Regions from separate parts of the Xanthobacter sediminis genome, predicted to be linked through region 2. Evidence: riboswitches for the same ligand, from Rfam matches in the RefSeq annotation. Region 2 holds a riboswitch; the other holds the start of a gene.
What was found. A riboswitch is a leader RNA that binds a small molecule or an ion and turns the genes downstream of it on or off. The one in region 2 is predicted to bind cobalamin.
Positions count from the first base shown of each region.

Region 1 (4,412 bases), on a different contig from region 2:
CCGCGGCATGGGCCGCCTTCGACAGGCGCGTGAAGGCTTCGCCGAGCTGCGGCCCCACGCAGGCCCACAGCCGCAGCGGCATGGGCGCGATGCGCCAGTGCGCCAGCGCCTCGGTGATGGCGGGGTGGCGCATCATCTCCCGCGCGAGGGAGGGCGGCGCGCCGGGCTCGTCATCCACCACCAGCACGTCTGGCCGGGCAGCAAGGATCTCCTCCAGGGAGAGCTGGCCGAGCTTGTCGGGGGAGAGGCGGGCGGCCACGTTGTCGAGCCCCGCCCGGCGCATGAGGTCATCGGGCAGGCTGTCGCGGCCGACCGTGAAGCCGTTGGGGCGCAGCACCACAGTGCGCGGGGCCGGGTGGGGCGGCGGCGGGGCGGCGGCGAGGGTGTCCTGGATCTCCCGCACCATCTCCTCGCCCTTCTCGGGCACGCCGAGGCGGGCCGCCACGGCGCGGATCTGCGCATAGCCCTCCTCCAGGTTCGCGGGAATGGTGAGCTCCATCACCGGAATGCCGAAGCGCTGCAGCAGCGCCACCGTGCTGCGTGTGGTGAAGGCGCCGGCGAGCACGAGGTCGGGCGCCAGCGGCACCACTTCTTCCGCGAGGCCCCGGTTGACCGGGATGCCGGCGGCGAGGTCCGTCACCGTGGAACTCACCGGATCGGCCGCGAGGCTGGTGACGGAAATGACGCTGCCTTTGGGCGCGAGGCGCAGCGCCAGCTCGTCGGCGCAGAGGTTCAGCGAGACGATGCGGCGGGGCGGGGCTGCGGCTTCCGGCCCGGCCGCCCGCGCCGGCGCGCAAAGCGCCGGGGCGAGCGCAGCGGCAGCGATCACCGCCGCCGCCAGGATGCGGCGCGCTCCCCCCCGGCCGGCCAAGCCGGCGGCGGAAAGGGGAGGGGGGGAGGCGCGCTTCACGGGTCGTCGGTCCTCAGTAGGTGAGCTTCAGGCCGGCGTAGGCGGACATGCCGGGGGCCAGATAGCCGTTGGGGTTCTCGTAGGTTTCATCGAACAGATTGTCGATGCGCCCGAAGATCTTGACGTTCTGGTTGACGGTGTAGTTCGCCGCCACGTTGAAGATGGTGTAGCCGGGCTGCTCCACGAAGGCATAGGTGGTGCGGTCGATGTCCCACCAGTCGGAGAGATACACCAGGGTGGCGGTGAGGGTGAGCGGCTCCACCGGCTGCCAGTTGACCGCCAGCGACACCTTGTTCTTCGGGCGGCGCAGGGGCGTGCAGGTGTCGATGCCCGTGGGCGCGCAGGAGCCGGGCGAAACCCCGTCCTCGGGGTGGCCGACGGTGTCGGTATAGGTGTAGTCCGCGCGCACGGAGAGATTGTCGGTGACCTTCACGGCCACGAAGGCTTCCCAGCCGTCCGTGGTGACGCTGGCGATGTTGGAGTTGCTCCAGACATAGGTGGAAACCTGGACCGAATTGATCAGGTTCGTGATGTCGTTGCTGAAATAGGTGGCGCCGAAGCTCACGCGGTCCTGCCACAGGGCCTGCTCGAAGCCGGCGTCCCAGCCGGTGCTTTCCTCCGGCTGAAGGTCGGGGTTGCCGCCCGAGGGGGCATAGAGCTGGTAGAGGGTGGGCGCCTTGAAGCCGGTGCCATAGGTGACCTTCAGCTTGGTGCCGGTCTCCGGGAACAGGAGCGCCGGGGCGAGGCGCCAGGTGGTGTGGTCGCCGAAGTCGTCATTGCTGTCGTAGCGCACGTTGGCGGCGAGGAAGAGGCGCTCGAACAAGGTGGACTGGAGCTGGGCATAGCCGGCGGTGTCGCCGGTGCTGGCGTCCATGCTCGACCACGCGCTCTCGCTGGTCATGCTCTCGTTGTAGCGCTCCACGCCCAGGAGGATGCTCTGGCCGGGCATGAAGGTGTAGTTGGAGCGCCAGTAATAGGTCTGCCGGTCGCCGTCATAGGCGCTCACATTGTCCGGATAGGGGCTGGCATTGTCGCGCTGGTAGTCGGTGGCGGAGACGCCAAAAGTGCTCACCAGCTTGTCGTCGAGCGCCTTCCACAGCCCTTCCGCCTTGCCGATGAAATACTTGCCGTAGCCGGTGTCCTGCATGGGCGCGGGATAGCCGGTATAGGTCGCGTAATTGTAGAGGTCGGAGGTGTAGGCGAGCTGGGTCTGGATGTAGCGGGCGACGAGGTTCACCGAGAAGGCGTCGTTGATGTCGGCGTCGAGGCGGCCGGAATAGGTCCAGTTGTCGGAGTTGTTGTTGTTCGCCACCTCGCCGGGAAGCAGGATGTTCTGCGGCGTCACCGGGATCGCGGTGGAGGCGAAGTGGCCGACATTGAAGGCATAGCCGATATTGTCGTTGTAGCCGCCGGTGAGGCTTCCGACCTGGTTGAAGGTGCCGAGCGCGCCCGCCTCCAGGTATCCGGCGGCCTTGGCCGGGCCCGAGCCGCGCTCGGTGGTCATGGAGATGACGCCGCCGATGGCATCCGAGCCGTAGAGGCCGCTCTGCGGGCCGCGCAGCACCTCCATGCGGGCGAAATCGTTGGTGTAGAGGGTGCTGAGGTCGAAGGCCCCGTTGGCGCTGGAGGGGTCGCCGAGGTCGATGCCGTCGAGCAGGATCTTGGTCTGGTTGGAATTGGTGCCGCGCATGAAGACGGAGGTGGAGCCGCCGGGCCCGCCCGTCTGCACCACATTGAGGCCGGGCACCGACTGCAGCGCGTCCGGCACGTCGCGGCGCTGGGTCTCGTCCAGCTCCTGGCGGGTGATGACGGTGACGGAGCTCGCCACCTCGTTCGCGGGCGTGGGAATGGTGGTGGCGCTCACCACCACGTCTGGAAGCTCGATCTGGCTGCCGTCGGCCTGGGCGCCGCCCGCCGATTGGGCGAGCGCCGGAGTCGCCGCCAGGAGGGCGACGAGGCTCGCGGAGAAGGAGAGCGGGGCGATACGGCGCAGGTGGCCGGAAAAGGCGATGGCTGAAGGCGGGACGGCGGACATGCGGACCTCGGGCGGGACGCCAGTGGCACGTCACCGCGAACGAGGGCCCGAGCACCGCGCCGCCCTAAAGGCCGCGCGCCGCGAACCAGCCCGCCACCGGAACACCCCGCCCGATGAGCCCGCGTGTGACCACGGATCGACGGCAGGTCTCCTGGCTCGCGGGTCATCGCCCTTCGCCGCCTTCCCAGGCCCCGAGTGCCCAGTGGCGTTTCGGCGAAGGGCTCGCCGCTTACAGTTGCGGGGGCAGCTGCGGAATGGGGCGCTTCGCGCCCGCACCGCATTCCCTTTTGATTCCTCTGGGAGGAATACCGTCAAGCCGCAACCTAGGCGAGGGGTTGTCGGCACGTCAATGCCCCGCTTCCGCGCCCCTTCCGCCACAATTCCTTATACGTGGCGACTGTTGCGCCGCGGCATCACCGCCGGCCCCGGCCGGGGCCGGCGGCAGGCGCGTTCACACCGGCTTCAGCAGCACGTGCTTCTTCTTGCCGAGGGAGAGCTTGATGACGCCCTCGGCGGTGAGCGCGGCGGGGGTAAGCGCGGCCTTTTCGTCGGTCACGGCGGCGTCGTTCACCTTCAGCCCACCGCCCTTGATCTGGCGGCGCGCCTCGCTGGTGGAGGCGACGAGCCCCGCCAGCACGAAGGCGTTGGCGACCCCCAGGCCGGCCTCGAGCTGCGCGGCGGGCACGTCCACCGTGGGCAGGTTCACCGCCAGCGCACCCTCCTCGAAGGTGGCGCGCGCGGTCTCCCGCGCCTGCTCGGCGGCGGCGCGGCCATGCAGCAGGGTGGTCGCCTCGGTGGCGAGCACCTCCTTGGCGATGTTGATTTCCTGGTCCTTCAGGGCGGCGAGGCGGGCGATCTCGTCCAGCGGCAGCTCGGTGAACAGCTTCAGGAAGCGCTCCACGTCGGCGTCGCCGGCATTGCGCCAGTACTGCCAGTATTCGTAAGGCGCGAGCAGCTCGGCATCGAGCCACACCGCGCCGCCGGCGGTCTTGCCCATCTTGGCGCCGGAAGAGGTGGTGAGCAGCGGCGTGGTGAGGGCGAAAAGGTCGGCCCCATGCATGCGCCGGCCCAGCTCCATGCCGTTGACGATGTTGCCCCACTGGTCGGAGCCGCCCATCTGCAGGATGCAGCCGTGGCGCTTGGAAAGCTCCACGAAGTCATAGGCCTGCAGGATCATGTAGTTGAATTCGAGGAAAGTGAGCGGCTGCTCGCGGTCCAGGCGCAGCTTCACCGAATCGAACGTGAGCATGCGGTTGATGGTGAAGTGCGGCCCCACCTCCCGCAGCAGGGGAATGTACTTCAGCTCGTCCAGCCAGTCCGCGTTGTTGGCCATCACGGCGCCCGCCTCGAAATCGAGGAAGCGGGCGAACACCTTGCGGATGGACGCGATGTTCGCGTTAATCTGCTCGTCGGTGAGCATCTTGCGCTGGGTGTCCTTGCCGGACGGGTCGCCGATCTTGGTGGTGC
Region 1 covers NZ_JBAFWH010000011.1:88,250-92,661, forward strand. The annotation lists gene V5F61_RS15330 (ABC transporter substrate-binding protein) at 1-910, opposite strand, end outside; gene V5F61_RS15335 (TonB-dependent receptor plug domain-containing protein) at 924-2,945, opposite strand; cobalamin riboswitch at 3,070-3,273, opposite strand; gene tyrS (tyrosine--tRNA ligase) at 3,397-4,412, opposite strand, start outside.
Region 1: another riboswitch for cobalamin. It lies ahead of V5F61_RS15335 (TonB-dependent receptor plug domain-containing protein); the one in region 2 lies ahead of cobW (cobalamin biosynthesis protein CobW).

Region 2 (4,412 bases):
GGATCGCGCTCCGCCGGCGCCTTGAACGAGGCGACGCCGGCGAAGATGCGCCCGTCCACCTCCGGCAGCACCACGTGCATGGCGAGGTCCGCCGGCGAGAGCCCGCGCGCGGCGGCGCTCCATGCCTCCATGGTCGAGGTCGCCAGCGCCACCTGGAACACCGGCACGCCCGCCGCGTCGAGGGGCGAGGCGCCCCCCTCCTGCCGCCCGTTTTCCTGCCGCCCCGAGAAGGCGGTGGCGTTCACGATGGCCGCCGGCCCGAGCGCCGCCACCTGCCGGGCGAGCCATTCCGCCGCGCCGGCCGCCTTCAGCGAGGGCGCGAACAGGCCCAGCACGCGGAAGCCGCGCTGCCGCAGGGCCGTGAACAGCGCGTCCACGGGCGCCGTGTCGGCGGCCACCAGATAGGAGCGGTAGAAGACCACGAGCGCCAGCGGGGTACCCGCGCCGCCAAGGGCGGCATCCGGCTCGCGCACGCCGTCTTCCGGGGTCCAGGCGCCGAAGGGCGGCAGGGTCTTCGCGCCCGGCACCGGCGGGGCATAGAGGCCGGCGGCGAGCGCCATCTGCGCCAGCGCCGCCTGGGCCGCGACCGCGCCGCCCGCGTCGCACAGCGCCGCCAGCCGTTGCAGCGTCGAGCCCGGCACGGTGGAGACGGCGTCGAGCCGCGCGTCGGGCCGCCCGTCCGCCGGCAGCACCGCGAGGGCGATGCCCCGGGCGCGCGCCAGCGCCTCGATCTGGCTCACTCCATAGGGCCAGTAGGGCAGGCCGCCGATGAGCCGGATCAGGATGCCCTTGGCACCGGAAAGGGTGCGCTCCACATAGGTGTCCACGGAGAGCGGGTGCCGCAGCGCGGCGATGTTGGCGAGGCGCAGGGAGGGCATGCCCCCCTCGCGCCCGCCGCCGCGCCGCCAGCCGGCCGCGAAGGCGCCGAGATCGGAATCGGAGAAGGACAGCACCACCAGCTCGGCCGGGCTCTGGCCGAGATCGGTGGGCGTCTCGGTCTCGTCGAGGCCGTGGCTTTCGCGGAAGACGACGTGCATGGCCTATTCGGCGGCCTGCGCCGGCGGCGCGAGGATGGCGCGGATGGCCTCGGCATCCACGTCGTCATGCTCGGCGATGACCACGAGCCGGCCCCGGCGGGGCTCCTGCGGCCCCCACTGGCGGTCGTACTGGTGGCGCACCCGCGCGCCCACGGCCTGGACCAGGAGGCGCATGGGCTTGCCGGCCACCGCCGCATGGCCCTTCACCCGCAGGATGTTCTGCCTTGCCGCCAGCTCCGCGATCCGCGCCGCCAGCTCGGCGGGGTCGGCCAGCTCGGGGATGTCGATGACCACGCTGTCGAAATCGTCGTGGTGGTGGTCCGATGCGTCGTCATGGTGGCTGGGGCGGGCGTCGAGATCGTCCTCCGCCGCGGCGCCGAGGCCGAGGATCACGCGCGGGTCCACGGCGCCCTCCACCACCTCGATGACGGGCAGGGCGCGCGGCGCCTCGGCATGGATGATCGCCTTCGCCTTGGCCACCCCCTCCGGCCCGGCAAGGTCGGCCTTGGTGAGCAGCACGATGTCGGCGCAGGCGATCTGGTCCTCGAACACCTCGCTGAGCGGGGTCTCGTGGTCGATGCTCGCGTCCGCCTGGCGCTGGCGGTCCACGGCCGCCGTGTCGGGCGCGAAGCGGCCGGCCGCCACGGCTTCGGCATCGGCCAGCGCAATAACCCCGTCCACGGTGATCCTGGAGCGGATGTCCGGCCAGTCGAACGCCTTCACGAGCGGCTTGGGCAGGGCGAGGCCGCTGGTTTCGATCAGGATGTGCTCGGGCCGGGGATCGAGCGCCATCAGCGCCTCGATGGTGGGGATGAAATCATCGGCCACGGTGCAGCAGATGCAGCCGTTGGCGAGTTCGATGATGTTTTCCGCCGGGCAGTCGGGCAGGGCGCAGCCCTTGAGGATTTCGCCGTCGACGCCTACGTCGCCGAACTCGTTGACCACCACCGCGAGCCGGCGCCCGCCCGCGTTGCGCATCAGGTGGGAGATGAGCGTGGTCTTGCCCGAGCCGAGAAAGCCCGTGATGACGGTGACGGGTAGCTTTTCGAGGTTGGCCATGGCGCCCTTGGTCCCACATGGTGATGGCACAGGGGGATTCGCATGGCGGGTGGGTGCGCGCGCAGCCCTCCCGACACCGGTGCACCCCGCCGGCTTCGTCGGTTTGGGCTGGCAGGTCTCCCGGCTTGCGGAAGTCAGAGGCGGCTTTTCGGCCCTCTGCCGGTCGCCCTGCCTTCCCGGTGTTGAAACCAGTGGCGTTGGGCGACCTCTCCGGTCACGGTCGCGGGGGCGGCTGCGCTTGGGCCGGGCTCCACAGCGGAGCGGCCTGGCGCATTCCCTTTTCATCTGTTTACACAGACACCAGCGTCGGGGGAATGTGCCCGAACGGCCTGCCCTGTCAAGCGCGAAGGAACGTGAGATGGAAGATCTGACCGCCCGCCACAACGCCAAGATGAAAACCATCAAGGCGGCGCGGGACGAGCTGATGAAGACGAAGACGCAGGAGAAGGGGCTCGTCATCGTCCACACGGGGGCGGGCAAGGGCAAGTCCTCCTCCGGCTTCGGCATGGTCCTGCGCTGCATCGCCCATGGCATGCCCTGCGCGGTGGTCCAGTTCATCAAGGGTGACCGGGATACCGGCGAGAAGACCCTGCTGCGCGAGCGCTTCGCCCGGGAGTGCCGCTTCTTCGTTTCGGGCGAGGGCTTCACCTGGGAGACGCAGGACCGCGAGCGGGACGTGGCCGCCGCCCGCAACGGATGGCGCATTGCCCAGGAGCAGATCCTTGACCCTGAAATCCGCTTCGTGCTTCTGGACGAGATCAACATCGCCCTGCGCTACGAGTATCTCGACATCGCCGAGGTGGTGGATTTCCTTCTCACCCGGAAGCCGCCCATGACTCATGTCTGCCTCACCGGCCGCAACGCGCGGCCGGAGCTGATCGCGGCCGCCGATCTCGTGACCGAGATGACGCTGGTGAAGCATCCCTTCCGCGACGGCGTGAAGGCCCAGGCGGGGGTCGAGTTCTGATGAATGTCGCGCAGAAGGTGCGCCCCGCCAGCCCCTGCATCGGCGCCTGCGCCATGGATGAGGCGCGCGGCCTGTGCACCGGCTGCGCCCGCACCCGCGACGAGATCGCCATCTGGGGTTCCGCCGACGAGGCGACCCGTGCTCGCGTCTGGCGCGCGCTGCCGGCGCGCGCCGCCATGCTCGGTCTCGCGGTGCGGCGGCTGCCTTGGCGCGGGGAGGGGCTTCTGGACGAGGTGGAGCGGCGCTTCACGGGGGCGCAGGGCAGCTTCGTCGCCGGCGTGCACGGCGCCGTGGCGGAGATGCTGCGCGCGCCGGGGGAGGCACTCGAAGCGCGACGCGCGGGGGAGGCGCTGATCCTGCGCACCGCCCGCGCGGCGCTTCGGCTGGAGGCGCCACCTCATCTGGCCGCGTTCGAGATGGCGCGCGCCGACGCCGCGCCGGTCATCGCGCTGGCGGTGCCGGCGGGCCGGGTGGGGCCTGAGGGACCGCGCGTGCTCACCGCCCTCGGCGCGGACACCGAGGCGCTGCTCGCCCGCGATGCCGGGGGCATGCGCTTCGATCTCGGCCTCGGGCGCCGGGCGGCGCGCTTCTCCATCCGCTGCTCCGCCGGGCTCGCCGCGCGCGTCGCCCCCCATGGCGGCGCGCCGTGGCCGGAGGGCCTCGCGCGCATCGGCGCCGCCGTGCTGGCGGAAAGCCCGGTGCGGGTGGTGGAGGCCCCCTGCCTTCGGGCGGAGGTGGATGCGCCCATTCCCCTGCCCGAGGGGCGATCGCCGGAAGGCCCCCATACCCATCTCCTGCCGGAGGTGCTGGCCCAGGGCCTCGACGCCCCGCCGGGGCTGGCGCCGCCGAAGGGCTACATTCTCTCCCTCCTGTTCTACCCGGCCTGATCCCATGGCGCGCGCGATCATGATCCAGGGCACCGGCAGCAATGTCGGCAAGTCCCTCCTCGTGGCCGGCCTGTGCCGGGCGGCGCTGCGGCGTGGGCTCTCCGTCGCGCCGTTCAAGCCGCAGAACATGTCGAACAACGCGGCGGTGACCGCCGACGGCGGCGAGATCGGCCGCGCCCAGGCGTTGCAGGCGCTGGCCTGCGGCATCGTCCCCCACACCGACATGAACCCGGTGCTGCTCAAGCCCGAGAGCGACGTGGGCGCGCAGGTCATCGTGCAGGGGCGGCGTCTCGCCACGGCGCGCGCGGGCGAGTATTTCAAGCTCAAGCCGCAGCTCCTTGGCACCGTGGTGGAGAGCTTCCGCCGCCTTTCCGCCGCCCATGACCTGGTCATCGTCGAGGGCGCGGGCAGCCCGGCGGAGGTGAACCTGCGCAAGGGCGACATCGCCAACATGGGCTTCGC
Region 2 covers NZ_JBAFWH010000015.1:28,919-33,330, reverse strand. The annotation lists gene cobN (cobaltochelatase subunit CobN) at 1-1,037, opposite strand, end outside; gene cobW (cobalamin biosynthesis protein CobW) at 1,041-2,096, opposite strand; cobalamin riboswitch at 2,190-2,416, opposite strand; gene cobO (cob(I)yrinic acid a,c-diamide adenosyltransferase) at 2,455-3,063, shown strand; gene V5F61_RS17280 (DUF1289 domain-containing protein) at 3,063-3,950, shown strand; gene V5F61_RS17275 (cobyric acid synthase) at 3,955-4,412, shown strand, end outside.